DNA from 2 places in the Carnobacterium sp. FSL E2-0243 genome. Region 2 is predicted to be linked to the other one. Evidence: a T-box and tRNA genes for the amino acid it is inferred to sense, from the RefSeq annotation. Region 2 holds a T-box; the other holds one or more tRNA genes.

Region 1 (4,289 bases), 1.2 Mb from region 2:
ACATTTGTAGGATTAACGAAAGAAGAAGTTGAAGAATCACGACAGAAACATGGTAGTAATGCTTTAACCGAAAAAGAAAGTGAAACATTTTTTGACAAATTAAAAGGCAATTTTGACGATCCAATCATCAAAATTTTACTAGTTGCTTTGGTTTTAAATTTGATATTTGCTTTTCTAGGTTATGCAGAATGGTTCGAAGCTTTTGGAATTGCAATTGCTGTTCTTTTAGCAACGTTAATTGGTACATGGAGTGAGTTTTCAAATGAGACAGCTTTCCAAAAGTTACAAGAAGATGCATCAAAAATTACCGTAAAAGTTTTCCGCGATGGTCATGTGACTGAAATTTCAATCGATGATATCGTTCAAGGAGACGAAATCATTTTACAAACAGGAGATAAGATTCCAGCTGATGGGATTTTAATCGATGGTTCGCTTAGAGTCGACCAAGCTTCACTAAACGGTGAGTCTGATGAAGCGAAAAAAGAAACACTTCCTGAAGGTGCAACTTATGAAGATGGTGACACGTTCAACAAACATGCTTTGTTCCGTGGCGCGGTTATTACTAGTGGGGAAGCAGTGATGAAGGTCACAAAAGTTGGGGATGCTTCATTCTTCGGTCAAATGGCTGCTGAGTTAACAGTTGAAGAACGTGAATCTCCATTGAAATTAAAACTTGCTGATTTAGCGAATAAAATTTCTAAAGCCGGCTACACTGCTGGTGTGCTGATTTTTATTGCCTTTATGATCAATAAGATTTTTGTTGAAAATAATTTCAATGGTGCAAAAATTTCAGAATACTTTAGTCAACTTGGACCTGTTGGGAATGACATTGTTGAAGCCTTTATTCTAGCGGTTATTGTTATCGTAGTTGCCGTTCCAGAAGGTTTACCAATGATGATTGCTATGGTACTTTCACAAAACATGAAAAAAATGTTACGTGACAATATCCTAGTTCGTAAGTTAGAAGGAATTGAGACAAGCGGAAGTTTAAATATGCTCTTTTCTGATAAAACTGGAACAATTACTAAAGGTCAATTAGATGTAGTTTCTTACATTAATGGTGCCAACACTAGTTTTGATAAACTAGGTGCAATTCCAGAAGAATTGAAAAAAATTGTAAGTACAACAATCTTAAATAATACGAATGCTGTAATTTCTGAAGACGACCAAGGTGCGGTTGTCATTATTGGTGGAAATCCAACTGAAAAAGCTGTTTTAGCCTTTGTTGAAAAAGATGAAAAATCTTTCGGTACACTTGAGCATGTTTCAGCAATACCTTTCTCTTCAGCTCGTAAGTTCTCTGCAACTCAAGTAGCCGGAGAATGGAATACGACCTTAATCAAAGGTGCACCAGAAAAAATCTTACCAAATTGTTCAACGTATTATGATGAACAAGGTCAAAAACAACCATTTACTAAGTTAGCTGAATTAGATAATGAAATCAATGAATTGGCTAAAAAATCAATTCGTGTCTTGATTTTAGCAACGACTGATGAAATCGTGACGGAAGAAAGCTTACCTTCTGATTACACATTAGTTGGAATTTTAGCTATTCGTGACGATGTTCGTCCTGAGGCTGTTGAAGCGATTCATGATGTTCAACAAGCAGGTGTTCAAGTTGTTATGATTACGGGTGACCGTAAAGAAACAGCAATTGCGATTGCTAAAGATGCGAAAATTTTACAAAACCCTGATGATATTGTCTTAACTTCACAAGAGTTAAATGACATGCCAGATGAAGAAGTAAAATCATTATTACCAAATATGCGCGTAATTGCTCGTGCTTTACCAACAGATAAATCACGTTTAGTCCGTTTATCGCAAGAAATCGGTTTAGTTGTAGGTATGACTGGTGATGGTGTAAATGATAGTCCAGCCTTAAAACGTGCGGACGTTGGATTCGCAATGGGTAGTGGGACTGAAGTTGCCAAAGAAGCTGGAGATATCGTTATTCTAGATGATAACTTTAAATCAATTGCGCAATCAATTCTATTTGGTCGTACGATTTACCGTTCAATTCAAAAATTTATCGTATTCCAATTAACATTAAATGTTGGGGCATTACTGATTAGTTTCATTGCACCATTTATTGGTATTGATCATCCGTTGACGATTACACAAATGTTATGGGTGAACCTAGTTATGGATACGTTAGCTGCATTAGCCTTTGGTGCTGAACCAACGTTGAAACGCTACATGAAAGAAAAACCAAAACGTCGTGATGAAAATATTGTGACGCGTAGCATGTTCTCAGCTTTTGCTTTCCAAGGTGTTGTGATTACAATTATGGGATTATGGATGTTGAAAGGCGGATTCTTAGTTCAATTCTTTGATCGTGGAACCCCTGAATTAACGAATTTAGCTCTTACAACTGGATTCTTCTCATTCTTTATCCTTTATGCAGTCTTTAACGGATTTAATGTTCGTACAGAAAAATTAAACATTTTTGATAACTTGAATCGCAATAAAATGTTTATGCGTATTATGTTGTTAATCATTGTGGTCCAAATTATTATGACTTTCGTCGGTGGACCAATCTTAAGAACAACAGCATTAAGTGTTAGTGAATGGGCAATTGTATTAGGCTTATCTGTACTAGCAATTCCAATTGATATGGCACGTAAACTTGTTGTTAAAGCAATGGGTAAATAATTTAAATTAGCAAAAAAGCGAAGAGGTTTACTTCTTCGCTTTTTTTGTTATCAAGATGAGTTGACTAAAATAATTAAGTTAGATACAATGATAGAGAACGAGTTTTATTTTTGGTTTCTTAGCTCAGTTGGGAGAGCACCACCTCGACAAGGTGGGGGTCGCTGGTTCGAGCCCAGTAGGGACCATTTAAGAAATAATAAGCAAGAGGGGCGCTATTATAATAATAGCGCTATTTTTTGATTCAAGCAGCTATTTTAAAATGTTTACGTATTTAGTTGAGTAATTAAATATGAATAAAAATTATCCTGTTTTGCTCTTTATTAAAAAGAATGAAATAGGTTTTTTTCTTCTATATGAAATTTTTTCGTTATTTTAAATTTTATTAATGAAAGGCTTATTTTTGTGTTATTAGTTATAAGTGTAGTAAAATTAATTTAATAAAGGGATAGGGGGATAGGGGATGAAAAAAAGAGTAAGGGTTTTAATGTTATTTATTTTGTTTTTTAGTGCGGTTACGCCTGCTTATGCAACGGTAACTTCTACGATTGAGACAAGCGGGATTGAAGAAATTTCTGGCACGCAAGAACAAGAATCTGCTGAAAATACAGCACCCGATAAGTTGGTAGACCCGACTACAGAAGCTCCTGCAGTGGAAGAAGATAGTGCTACAAAAGAGTCAGAGTCAACGCCTACTGTAACACCAATTAGCGAGGCTGAAACAACTAATCCAACTGCTACGCTGAAAAATGGAGACCCTGTACCTGTAGCACGCGCTGTGGTTGATTATGGCAGTCAGTTTTTTAATGATGTTTCTTTTTCAGATATGGCTGGAAATACATTAGCAAAAGTTAAAGATACAGATAAAATTAAAGTAAACTATACTTTTGACATTACTACACCAGTTAAGGAAGGCGAAACGATGTCCATTGCCTTACCAGAAGAATTGAAGTTAGTGAATTATACAGAATTTCCTCTAAAAGATAGTGACGGCAATACGATAGCCTTAGCTACAACTGATAAAAATACAGGACTGATTACACTTACCTTTACAGATTATGTAAATGGCAAATCAGCTATTAGTGGAAAGCTATTTTTTTGGGCTAAACTAGACAAGACTAAAGTTACAGACGGCAATAATACGATTAGTATGCCTGTCAATGGAGTAACAACGGATCTAACTTTGAAAGTAAGCAAAACAACAGGTAGTACAGGCGGAACAACAAATCCTACTGTACTATTTAAGAGTGGGGCCTATGATAAAAATGATCCAACATTAATTAATTGGACCATTACTTTGAATAACGCCAACCAAAACCTATTTCAGCCGACAATCATTGATACAATTGGACCTGGACAAACGCTAGTGAAAACCTCTTTTGTTGTTAATTATCGAGATGCAGCAAAGAAAAGTAAAATGAAATATGCATTGCCTACAACTTTAACGAATGACCGGACAGAGGTATCCTTTACCGATGCAGGTTTTGATTTAAAACTAGAAAATCTAGGCTCATTTAGCATTATTAATCATTATAGTTCTGCCGTTATCACCTATAAAACAAAAGTGGACAACTCGGGAACTCAATATATAAATAGTGCTAGTTCAGCTGACGAAAATAACGATTCTCAAACGAGAAATG
Region 2 (4,289 bases):
ATCCCATTGCCTAAAGATTTACTCATTTTGCGTCCATCTTCATCGCGAATTAAACCATGGATTAACGCTTTTTGGAAAGGACGTTTGCCGGTAAATTCTAAGCTTTGGAAAATCATACGACTTACCCAAAAGGCAATAATATCATAGCCTGTTACAAGTGTATTAGTTGGGAAGTAACGTTTAAAATCTGGCGCTTCTGTATCAGGCCATCCCATTGTTGAAAATGGCCATAAAGCTGAACTAAACCAAGTATCTAATACATCTGGATCTTGTACCCAATTTTCACTATCTACTGGGGCTTCCATGCCAACATAAAGTTCGCCAGTTGTTTTATGATACCAAGCTGGAATTTGATGTCCCCACCATAGTTGTCTAGAAATAACCCAGTCATGAATATTTTCCATCCAACGCATGTAGTTCGTTTCGAAACGCTCAGGTACAAACTCAATCGCTTGATCCGTTGCTTGATTGTCCATCGCTTCTTTTGCTAAAGGCGCCATTTTCACAAACCATTGTGTTGATAAACGCGGTTCAACAACAACTCCAGTACGTTCAGAATGACCAACACTATGAACCATTGTTTCAATTTTGATTAAATGACCTAATTCTTTCAAATCAGCTACAACCGCTTTTCTTGCAGCAAAGCGATCCATATTTTGATATTTTCCAGCTAATTCATTCATGACACCAGATTCATCCATTACATTGATTCTAGGTAAATCATGGCGATTTCCAACTTCGAAATCATTAGGGTCATGAGCCGGTGTAATTTTAACGACTCCTGTACCAAAATCCATTTCAACATAGTCATCTGCAATAATTGGAATTTCTTTATTAACTAAAGGTAGGATAACCATTTTCCCAATTAAGTGTTTGTAACGTGAATCTTCTGGATGAACAGCAATTGCAGTATCACCTAACATTGTTTCTGGACGAGTTGTAGCTAACTCAACAGTCCCACTACCATCTGCTAACGGATAACTCATATGGTAAAAAGCACCCTCAACATCTTTATGAATGACTTCAATATCCGATAAGGCTGTTTTAGCTTTAGGATCCCAATTGATAATATATTCTCCACGATAAATAAGGTCTTTTTCATACATGGATACAAAAACTTTACGAACTGCATCTGATAAACCTGAGTCTAAAGTAAAACGCTCACGACTATAATCAACTGAAATTCCAACTTTTGCCCATTGCGCGCGAATCACGCTAGCATACTCTTCTTTCCAATCCCAAACTGTTTCAATAAATTTTTCACGGCCTAAATCATAGCGTGAAATACCTTCTTGGGCTAATTTTTCTTCGACTTTTGCTTGAGTCGCAATTCCCGCATGATCCATCCCTGGCAACCATAATGTATCGTAGCCTTGCATGCGTTTTTGACGAATAATAATGTCTTGTAATGTGGTATCCCAAGCATGGCCTAAATGTAATTTTCCAGTCACGTTTGGAGGTGGAATCACAATCGAATATGGTTCTTTAGTTTGATCCTCACTTGGCTTAAATAAATCTTTTTTTAGCCACTCTTCGTAGCGTCCAGCTTCTACTTCTTGGGGTTGATACTTAGTTGGCATTTTTAGTTCTTCTGACATACTATCTTCCTCCCTATTTTTCATTTGATTTTAAGTTTTATAAACTAAGCAAAGTTATTTTAGGTTTATGCAATTTCATTTGTATTTTTACTTAAAATACGACAAACCAAAATTATCGGATTACATCAACCTTTTGATTAATGCATACTGTGTTTCTAAGTTGCTTAAGCAACAAGAACCTCAACAAACCAACATTTAAGGATCACAGTCCATCTTTGATGGATGTGTATCATGGTTCTAAGTTGCTAAAGCAACAAGAACCATGACAAAAAGCATCCGCCTAAAATTAATTAGGACGAATGCTTTGAATTCGCGGTACCACCTATTTTGCATGTTGAAAACAACACACCACTCTAAACGCTGTTAACGGATCGCTACCTCCGGATAGAGTTACTCTAACTTCCCTCTATCAGCTCCCAAGCTACATTCATTTTAGACTAATAAAGAACTCTCAGCATTTGTTCTTTTCTCTTAAAATTAGTATCTAAAACTACTCCTCTTGATCAATGCTTTTCATTGACTTTATTTTAGCATTGAATGATAGTAAACTCAACAGAAAAATCGATTTCTAGCTGATTGAATGATTTAAATTAAGGCTTTTGTTGCTGCCAATGCAGCTGTATAGTCTGGCTCATGGCTCATTTCTGGCACAATTTCTTCATATACTAAAACACCGTCTTGATCGATTACAAAAACCGAACGAGCTAATAAGCCTAGTTCTGGCATATATACCCCATATGCTTTAGCAAATTCTAAATCTGTATCATGTAGCATTTCCATTTCAACACCATTTCCTGCACACCAGTCCGCTTGCTCTTCTTTGGTATTGTTAGAAATCGTAATCAATTGAACATTTTCTAATTGTCCCGCTTCTTGATTAAAATGTTTTGTTTGAATCGCACAAACTGATGTATCGATGTTTGGTACAACACTAACCAAAACAACTTTTCCTTGATAATCAGCTAAATTAATTTTTTTATCTGATAAGTTGTTCAATGTAAAATGAGGTGCTTTTTCACCTGTTTTTGGCTGAGTTCCCTCAACTTTGATGACTGTTCCTCTTTTGGTAATTTCCATTATTTATCGCTCCCTTATTTATAAAAAAGTTTGTTGAGTTGGCTCATAAGAACTACATCTCTATGTGCTTTTACACTCTTTCTAATTAAGTATACAGTTTCTTCTTAGGGATAGGCAATTATTCTGCTTACAAAATCTCAAGAGACTGTCAAATTAATTCTTAGTCCCTTGATTATTATAACAACCGATTTTTTAGCTCAATTGCGTTTGTTTGCGAATTTTTTCATTAAAGTAGATAAGTGTTAGTAACTCTGTTGTTAAGTCGATATAACGAACGTCTATCTCATTAGATACTTTAACTCGACCCGGTGCAAAGTTAAGAACTGCTGTAACACCTGCAGCCACTAATTGATTAATTGCTTCTTGCGAATGTTGACTAGGAACTGTTGAGATGGCTGTGGTTATTGATTCATGCTGAATAATTTCTTCCATCTGACTAATATGGTAAACAGGGATTCCACCAATTTTTTGATTACACAATTCTTCATTTGTTTCAAAACCACAAGTGATTTTCAAATTGTCATCTCGTCTAAAATTATTGGACATCAAAGCGCGCCCTAAATTCCCAACTCCAACTAAAGCTACTTTTGTTACTCTATTCACATTTAATATTTGATCAAAAACATTTAAAACATGACCAACTTCATAGCCATAACCACTTCGACCCAATTCTCCAAAATGTGAAAAATCACGACGAATTGTAGTGGAAGGAACTTGCGTTAACGTACTGAAATCTTTAGACTTAATCCGATGAATCCCAGATTCTTCTAACGATTTTAAATAGCGATAATACAACGGTAAACGCTTGGCTGTTGCTTTAGGAACATTTTTATTTTTCTCTACTTTCTCCATACAACTCACCTTCCTAATTTACTTCATATAATCTTATATTACCATTGTAAAACAGTGAATTCAATTTATATGTGACATGATTCACATTATTTTAATCAAAATCTTACTCTGCTTAATCCCTTAGAACTGAAAAGAGCACCTTACTTTTTAAAATAAGGCGCTCTTTTCGGTATTTATTTAATCTATTCAGCCAAAAACAATTTGCTCTGAAATAATGGTTTTCAAAACATGGATATCTGCTAAGTTTTCTTTTTCAATCGTAAATGGATTTTCTTCTAAAACAGTGAAATCTGCTACAAATCCGACTTTAATTTGTCCGCGTGTTTTTTCTTGATAACCTGCCAAAGCACTTCCTGTTGTATAAAGGCTAATCGCTTCAAATACAGATAATCCTTCATCAGGAAAATAAGCTTTTCCATTTTTATCTGAGCTGACAGTCCGTGTAACAGCAGCATGAATCCCTAGAAATGGATTTGGAGTCTCAACTGGAGCATCACTTCCGCCAGCTGTAGGAAAACCCGCCTCGGCAATACTGCGCCAAGCAAAGGCCAAAGGAGGATGATTGGTTCCTAAAACCTCTAAGGCCCATGGCAAATCGCTGCTCATAAACTGAGGTTGAACATCGAATAATAAAGGCATATTTTTAGCTTTTGCTAACAATCCTGGATTCAACCACGGCGTATGAATCATCCGATCTCGTTGTCCTTTTTTGGGTGGATAAGCTTTTAAGGTCTGAATCACTTTTTCAAATGCTAAATCACC

The links. The T-box of region 2 lies ahead of MHI00_RS10360 (valine--tRNA ligase). A T-box ahead of a tRNA ligase gene usually reads a tRNA of that ligase, here a tRNA-Val.
Region 1: it has a tRNA-Val gene. The T-box ahead of MHI00_RS10360 (valine--tRNA ligase) is inferred to sense a tRNA for this amino acid. The anticodon was not compared.

What each region holds. Positions count from the first base shown of each region.
Region 1 covers NZ_JBBOPM010000001.1:3,407,694-3,411,982, reverse strand. The annotation lists gene MHI00_RS15950 (calcium-translocating P-type ATPase, PMCA-type) at 1-2,652, shown strand, start outside; tRNA gene MHI00_RS15945 (tRNA-Val) at 2,765-2,837, shown strand; gene MHI00_RS15940 (Ig-like domain-containing protein) at 3,113-4,289, shown strand, end outside.
Region 2 covers NZ_JBBOPM010000001.1:2,210,594-2,214,882, forward strand. The annotation lists gene MHI00_RS10360 (valine--tRNA ligase) at 1-1,598, opposite strand, end outside; T-box leader at 1,887-2,114, opposite strand; gene tpx (thiol peroxidase) at 2,184-2,675, opposite strand; gene MHI00_RS10370 (redox-sensing transcriptional repressor Rex) at 2,868-3,527, opposite strand; gene MHI00_RS10375 (amidohydrolase) at 3,714-4,289, opposite strand, start outside.